Regions from separate parts of the Alishewanella sp. BS5-314 genome, predicted to be linked through region 1. Evidence: predicted binding sites of a transcription regulator. Region 1 holds the regulator's gene; the other holds the start of a gene.
The links. The regulator FliA, encoded in region 1, starts transcription of late flagellar genes. The targets are predictions, from matches to a motif close to CTAAAGNTNNNNNNNNNNNNGCCGATA.
Positions count from the first base shown of each region.

Region 1 (4,269 bases):
AGCAATGGCTTTACTCATTTCCTCGTTTTGCGCAGAGCCCGATAAACTGACCAGCCGGTTTCTGACTAATACCAGTTCGCCGACCATATTCATAATCTGGTCCAGGCGTTTAGTATCAACCCGCACCGTAGTCTCTGCTGCGACGGCACCTTTATCTGCCGCAGCGGCATTACCGGCAGCTGGTGCAACCGGTGCCTCTGTGGCTTTGACCGGCGCGGCAGCAGGAGCGGCAACCGGTGCTGGCGGCGGAACTTCTGCTTTAGCCGCTGCCGGGGTTACTGGCGCCTTGCCTTTGCCGTGCAGCTGATCCAACAGGGCTTCAAACTCGTCATCAGTAATTTCATCAGCCTTGGCCGCGGGCGCGGCCGGCTCAGTAGCTGTCACAGCTGGTGCAGCAGGCACTTCCGGCTTAAAGCTCCCCTTGCCATGCAGCTGGTCAAGTAAGGCTTCAAACTCATCATCAGTAATATCATCGCCTGCGCTCACTGGCGCCGCTGGCGCACTGGCAGCCACTTCGGTGCGACCAGGAGCGGCCGAACCGTGTAACTCATCGAGCATACGCTCAAATTCATCCTCGGTGATGCTATCGACATCATCGCTATCGGGTGAAGCGGTTGGTTGCTGTACCTTTGTAACCTGTGGCGCAACCGGAGCTGTAACCGCAGGTGCAGCCTTGGCTGCCTGAGGTGCTGCCTCGCCGGGTGTTTCCGGCTCGGAATAGAAATGCAGTGCCGCTAATAGCTGAGGATCGGCCGGGGTCAACGGCTGACGTGCTTTCACCTCAGTAAACATTTCATTGACCACATCCAGAGCCTGTAAGATCACATCCATCAGCTCGGGGGTGATACTGCGCTTACCGGTGCGAAGTATATCAAACACGTTTTCAGCGCCGTGACAGGCATCAACTAATTCGGTCAGTGACAGGAAACCAGCCCCACCTTTTACTGTATGGAAACCACGGAAAATGGCATTTAACAGAGCAGTGTCATGAGGGTTATTCTCAAGCTCGACCAGCTGTTCCTGCAACAACTCTAGTATTTCACCGGCTTCGACCAGAAAATCCTGGAGGATGTCTTCATCCATATCAAAACTCATCAGTAAACACCTCTGTTAAAAACCTAAGCTCGACAGTAAGTCATCCACATCGTCCTGACCACTGACGACATCATTGCGGCCTTCTTTATCAATAATAGGCCCCTCAGCTTCATTAGCTTCAATCTTTCGTTTGGCAGCTTTGGGTTCCATTACCTGCACGTTACTGTTACCAAAAGCAGTAAGCAGGCCGATCAGGCTCTCTTCGACTTCACGGACTAATTCGATGACCCGGCGTAAAATCTGACCGGTTAAATCCTGATAATCCTGCGCCATTAATACGTCAGTCAATAATTGATTCAGTCGGTTTGACTCCGTCACCGTCTCTGCCAGAAAAGCATCAATGCCATGACAGAGGGTTTTGAATTCACCCAATTCCAGATCGCGCTTCATCAGTTTCTGCCATCTTGGCAACAACTGATTTAGTTGCTGACTGATTTGATCGGCAATAGGTAAGCATGACTCTACGGCATCCATAGTCCGGTTAGCCGCTTGCTCAGTCATATCAATAACGTGGTTAAGGCGCTTTTTGGCATCGGGGATATCTTCAACCAAAATATTGTTTAGCGAGGGATCAATCTGAAAGTTTTTCAATGACTCGTGTAATTGCCGGGTCAGTTTGCCAACCTCGGCAAATAATTCCGACGAGCCGGGCATACCGAGTTGCTGTACCAATTGGTTGGCGATGTCCTGCTCGCCCATCTCCAACAGTTGTACCAGCTCTCTGGCTTGGTCTAGCGTGATTAACGGAGCCGAATTGGCAGACATGGCGTCACTCCTTGGTCAGCTCCGGCTTAGCCGATCCGTTCGAATACTTTCGCCAGCTTTTCCTGTAATGTTGCTGCAGTAAAAGGTTTGACGATATAGCCATTCACGCCAGCCTGAGCGGCAGCAATAATCTGCTCTTTCTTGGCTTCGGCAGTCACCATCAATACCGGTATATGCTTAAGTTTCGCATCTGCCCGGATCGCACGTAGCAGGTCAATCCCCTGCATCCCAGGCATATTCCAGTCGGTTACCACGAAATCAAAATCGCCATTCTGCAACATCGGCAAAGCCGTGCTGCCGTCATCCGCTTCTGAAATATTGGTAAAGCCTAAATCGCGTAACAGGTTCTTGATGATCCGTCTCATGGTCGAAAAATCGTCGACTACGAGAATCTTCATATTCTTATCCAAAGTCCCCTCCGAAGAGCACGTCATCCCATTATTCAGGATACACTACAACCAAGCCTGCATTCGGGCTTTTAACCGCACTAATGCCTGACTATGAATCTGACTGACCCGGGACTCACTGACATCCAGTACAGCCCCAATTTCTTTTAAGTTTAGTTCGTCATTATAATACAGTGATAAGACTAATGCCTCTCGCTCCGGCAAACTACTGATATGTTTCACCAGTGCCGCGTTAAACGCCTCATTAGCCTGCTCATGGTACAGCTGATCGGTATCTGAATCCTCAGCCGTCACCAAAACATCTTCGGAGATACCGAGGTCTTCGATGCCGATAATCCGACCCGAACTCACATCACTAAGCATATGATGATATTCATCTAAAGAGATAGCAAGTTTTTCTGCAACTTCATAATCACGAACATCACGCCCAAGTTGAGCTTCGAGCTCAGCAATGGTATCGGCGATTAAGCGGGCATTACGATGCACCGAGCGCGGCGTCCAGTCGCCACGCCTTATTTCATCTAGCATGGCACCCCGAATACGAATGCCGGCAAAGGTTTCAAAACTGGCCCCTTTGCTACCATCAAAATTTTTGGCGGCTTCAATTAAGCCAATCATACCGGATTGGATCAGGTCATCGGCCTGTACGCTGGCCGGTAGCCGGGCTAATAAATGATAGGCGATGCGTTTGACCAGTGGTGCATGGCGCTCCACTAGTTGCTGCATGTGATCAATACCACCATATGCGGCCAACTTACTGTTCAAAGAACCCCCTACTCAGATTGTGGCTGGACAAGCTGCTCCAGAAAAAACTCCAAATGGCCGGAAGCATTTTCAGGCAAAGGCCACTTAGCTGCTTTTAGCGCCAGCGCTTTCACCGCCATACTGGCTGCGGTGGTTGGGTAAGCATCAATAAAGGCTTTTTGTTTACGCGCCGCCCGGCGGACATTTTCATCCTGCGGTACGGTTGCAACCAGCTCCAGCGTTACATCCAGAAAACGGTCTGTTACCCGGGTTAGTTTAGCAAATAATTCCAGACCTTCTTTGCTACTTCGCACCATATTGGCAACTATTTTAAATTTTTCAACACCGTGGTCGCGGCTGAGGATTTTCATTAACGCATAAGCATCAGTGATGGATGACGGTTCATCGCAAACCACCACCAACACATCCTGCGAGGCGCGGGAAAAGCTGAGCACCATGTCGGAAATTCCGGCAGCCGTGTCAACCAATAACACGTCGATCGGCGTTTCCAGCTCGCTGAAGGCACGGATTAGGCTGGCATGCTCCACCGGCGATAATTCAGTCATATCCTGATTACCCGAGGTGGCGGGGACAATTTTAATGCCAAAAGGGCCTTCTACCAGAATATCGTCCAGACTGGCTTTACCACTTAATACGTGAGAAAGATTGCGTTCAACCCGCAAACCCAGCATCACGTCACAATTTGCCAAACCCAGATCAGCATCCAGCACCAGGACTTTCTTGCCCATTTGCGCCAATGCCATCGCCAGGTTCAGCGTGATATTAGTTTTTCCGACCCCGCCCTTACCACCGGTAACGGAGATCACTTTTACTTTTTGTCTATTCATGCGTCTGAGGCCGCTGGCCTGATCTTCTGCTATTGACTTCTTATGCATATAAGGCATCCGTCTGCTCTTGCGGATACCACTGATGAGCTGGTTGGCTATGCGCCAGACGTAACTGTTCGGCATTATCGACCAGTGTCTGCGCATCAGCGATCTGTAAATCTTCCGGCACCCGTTGGCCATCGGTCAGATAGCTAATGGGTAGCGCATGCTGGATAGCGATATTTAACGCTTCTCCCAGGCTGAGACACTCGTCCAGCTTAGTAAAAATACAGCCTGCCAGTGGCAAACGTTTAAATTGCAGCACGGTTTCCTGCATCACCCGGGCCTGCGCTGTCGCTGACAATACCAGATAACTGCGAATTTTGACACGGGTGTTGTGCACCAGTGACGCCAGCTGCTCAGCCAGTCGT
Region 1 is NZ_JACEHJ010000002.1:305,144-309,412, reverse strand. Features, by position in the region: gene H1D31_RS05945 (chemotaxis protein CheA) at 1-1,095, opposite strand, end outside; gene H1D31_RS05940 (protein phosphatase CheZ) at 1,111-1,860, opposite strand; gene cheY (chemotaxis response regulator CheY) at 1,887-2,270, opposite strand; gene H1D31_RS05930 (RNA polymerase sigma factor FliA) at 2,313-2,993, opposite strand; gene H1D31_RS05925 (MinD/ParA family protein) at 3,041-3,907, opposite strand; gene flhF (flagellar biosynthesis protein FlhF) at 3,900-4,269, opposite strand, start outside.

Region 2 (4,269 bases), on a different contig from region 1:
TGATTTTTGTTTCGCACTATTGGTATGTAGTGAACTTACGAATATTCAATATCGCGCTGCATTGCGAGGTAAAATTGATGCTTTGTTTGTACCAGAGTGGAATCAGGACACTGAAACTTTTAATGCGCTCGTTGAGTCTGCGGCATTGGATATTCATGCATATATTGTCCAGTGCAACGACAGACAATATGGTGATAGCCGAATTCGAGCACCCTACAAAGAAAGCTGGAAACGAGATATCTTGAGAGTGAAAGGAGGGATCACTGATTACTGTGTAATTGGTGAGATTGATGTTAAAGCCATTCGCCAGTTCCAAAGCTGCCATCGCTCACCATCTGATCCATTTAAGCCTGTTCCGGATGGTTTTGAAATTAGTCATAACCGGAAATCACTTCCTAAATAATGTTAATGTGTCGGACTTAGTCTCATGAGAACTCTGAGGCTCTAAGTAAAAGAACTTTAAGCAGGGAGTTTAGCTAGGTTTATTACAAGGTAGGTCAATTTTAGCCCCCTCTTGCAGCTAATCTATTTTGCATAAGTGTTAAGTTTAGCTAAAGTAGTACCAAGGCATACACTTTGTCTCTGATATAGCTAGAAATGTGCACTCTAATCGATATTAAAGTGCGAAACTCTTAATTGTCGAGGGAACGCGGTCGATTCAGTTTTCTGCAGCTGGAAATCCAACTGCTTAAGCAGGATCGCACCAAACAGGTAGCTACCATGATCTCGGCTAGGATAGGTAGGAAGCGATGATACACTTCCAATCTATTAAACCGCGCGTTTCGAAATATCCCTTAGCTAATATAGTATAGCTACTATTCGTCTAGCATACTTTTGGGAATGAGCGCATTGCCGTCTCTAATTTCTTCGACCAAATGAATATGGGGGAATGTTTCCCAAAGCTCTTCATTAATATGCTCAAAAACGATCATCTGAAATTCGTCACCTTCTTCATTTGCATTCTGTATGAAATTATTAAGAGGATTTAGTGCCGATTTAACCTTAGAAATGTCGGTTTGTTCTAATGTCTCCTTCTTCTGTTCACCATCACCCCAATAGGGACGGTTAAATTTGTCGATTACAAGGAAAGGCGGAACAAAAGGTGTTTTCCTAATCCGAATGATTTCGTGTAGACCAAGAAATAAGAGCAAATGTAAAAACATGTGGTTAGAGCTGCTGCCAACGTTCTCAATAAAATCCGTTTTTGGTTTTCTAAGCTGCTTCTAATCCTGAGATCGTTCCTAAGACTGCTGGAAAAGGGGCCTGAATAACATAACCTGGAGTAATAGGTGAGCCATTCTGTGTTGGGTTATTAACACCATCACTGCCATCAACTACTACTTCTGATAACCGTAATCCCTCCGCTGTCCAACCTTCATCACGCTCAAGATTAACGTTGATATTTTCTCCAGCGTTTGCGCCAACAAGAAAATCACGGTTAAGTCTGCCATCAAGTAGTGGTATACCTGCAAAACTAGTTGTCTCTGCTATACGGGTAATTTCTTTGTTGATCTGGCGGATCTCATTTTGTAAGGCGGTTCTATCCTCCTGACTGTTGATACCACTGCGAGACTGAATAACAAGTGTACGCATACGTTGAACAGCATTAGTCATTTCATCAAGTGCGCCTTCAGCTACCTGAGATAATGAGATGCCATCATTGGCATTTCTGATCCCCTGATTAATACCGTTAATCTGACTGGTTAGTCTGTTAGAGATTTGCAGGCCAGCAGCATCATCAGCAGCAGAATTAATACGATAGCCCGAAGCCAATCTCTGGAAAGTTTGGCTTAGCGGCGTAGAGAGGTTACTAATCGACCTTTGCGCGGCTAATGAAGAGATGTTCGTATTAACAAACAATGACATAGGCTATCCATGAAATAGGTTAGAGATAGGCATTTTCTGCCTTACAATCACGAATTGAGGACTATAATCCTCATTTGTCTTAGTTATCGTTCCGAAACCTGAAAACTTTAATGCGACTTGAGCTAGTGGACGCTAAGCTCATGATCTGATTGATCTAAAATATTGAAACTTGCTAATGAGGATTATGATCCGTGGCAGGTTAATCCTCTATTTACCATAGTGTCTGCTCCCAATTTTGAGAGCGCACAATGGCTGATCTGGCAAAGCAATTAGGTGAGAACATTCGTAAGAGAAGAGTTGAGATTGGCTTGAGCCAGGATAACCTTGCGCTTAACGCAAATATTGATCGCAGCTATATTGGTCGGATTGAACGCGGAGAAGTGAATATCACTGTTGAGATGCTTTTCAAGATCGCGGCTTATATCAAAATTGATCCGCGTGAGCTACTTCCTATAGCTTTCAGTGAGTAAAAATCAGCATTTCTTCTATGTGCTTAAAGCGGAAATTCACGGCAAGTCAATTAAATTGCTGCTTCTCATTGAAAGCAATATCCCCATGTTTAGCCTCAAGAGCGTGATCCACTGCGAGAATATCGCTGTCTTATATGGCGAATTTTTGACGTCGCGGTGATGTGGCAGGGAAAAAAGGTTCGAGTACCATATCCTGAGCATTGAAGTAGTATGCTTAAAGTCGTTCAACAAGATTAAGTAGTAAGTTAGTAATAAAATCAAAAAAATGTTGACAAGTAGGGTTTTAACTAATAAGTTTTTTCTATTTCAATGAAACGGAGTGAAAATTATGAAAAAAATAGGAAAGACAACATGTATATTAATGGCTTTATTGATTTCTTTATCGGTAAGTGCTGGCACAGTTTGTACATGTGAATCCGGCAGTATGACAGTAGAAATCACTGACGACGGAAAGATAAAAATGAGTTGTTCAGATGGCGGCAGAATTCGTTGTACGATGGGCTAGCCTGATAAAAAAAATTACTGTGGAACGATTTTAATATGAATGAAAAATAATATGGAGTTGTTATGAAAAAATGGAGTGTATTACTATTGATCGTTCCGCTTGTATTACTATGGATGCTATTTGATAGCTCTGATTCTGATAATGAAATATCCATCAGAAAGCATGCAGAAAGTAACTTTCCTTCTGGTTCGTCTGAGTCTGTGCCCAAAGTAGACTCAGAAGAATTCTTATCAGGCACAGCTAATGGTGTTCAGCGAGGTACATCATTGGATAACTCGAACGTTGATGCCGAAGCTAATGATGTATCTCTTGGACTATCACCGCAGTTAGATAGCTACAGTAACAAGTTCTTTGATAAATATGAGTCTGAAAGTGATTTAAATAACGATTTCATCTCAAGTGCTGGATCAATTTACGAAGCGACGCTGGCAGCAGCGTTCAAAAGTAATTTTTCAGATTTTATAGACACAGTTAGCACCTTGAATAAGAGCGTAGAAGCATTTGAAAATGAAACAAAGATCAGTGACGAGATATCAAGAAAGCTTGGTAATAAAGTATTTGATGAGAAACTAAGCTGCGCAGGTAGGTTATGTGTAGTAACGTTTAAATATTATGAAAACGTTGGAAAAGAGATGTTCAATGAAATTCATAATTTTGGATCATTCTATAGCTTTTACAACTACTCGTCAAATTTTGACGATAGCAAGCAGTTAAAGCTTATATTAATATCAACACCAGATTCGTCCAAACTTGTTATAGAAAGATGATTCACTATTTCGATTTTTCCGTTGCAATGGTTTGGCATGTTAAGTTATTTCCGTATTAGATTTTTGAAGCGATTAACTAGTATAATTTTATTAATCACAGTTCTGGATTTTTTCTAGATAATTTATCTATTTGACAGCCTTGTGCGAGAAAAAAACTAGTTGTTTTCATAAATATTATTAATCCTGCTGCCTGACTTTTCTTCTTTGTGTGAAAATTTTATAGCTTTTTAACTTGATTATCTTGGTTAAGTGTTGACATTGTTTGATTTTGTTTAATAGTATGGTTGTGCTCGTTAGTGAGTGTGTTTTAATAAGGGAACTATATGAAAAAATTTATAACATTCGGAATCGGTTTGGTCTTAATATTGAGCTATTTTCACGCATCAGCTTCCTCAATTGAGCAATCAATACGTGAAGATAAAAGAATAAGCGTTTTATGGGAAAATAGACGAGATTTCCATTTGGCGAGTATAAAATCTTCTAACGAACTTCACAAGCTCGAGTCTGTTAATGCATGGCGATCTCTCTCAGAAGAAGGTAAGGAATTATTTTTGGAGAGTTTAGTTATGAATGAGCAAGGACTGGCTAGTTTTAATTATTCAATTTTGGAATCCGAATTGACTGTATCAGAAATACATTCAATATTAAGTATGTTTGGTGC
Region 2 is NZ_JACEHJ010000001.1:292,367-296,635, reverse strand. Features, by position in the region: gene H1D31_RS01390 (RNA-directed DNA polymerase) at 1-403, shown strand, start outside; gene H1D31_RS01385 (DUF3732 domain-containing protein) at 816-1,193, opposite strand; gene H1D31_RS01380 (flagellin) at 1,213-1,866, opposite strand; gene H1D31_RS01375 (helix-turn-helix domain-containing protein) at 2,115-2,336, shown strand; gene H1D31_RS01370 (hypothetical protein) at 2,904-3,608, shown strand; gene H1D31_RS01365 (hypothetical protein) at 3,932-4,269, shown strand, end outside.
Region 2: a site for FliA is predicted at 1,951-1,977, ahead of H1D31_RS01380 (flagellin). Genes of this name have one in related genera too.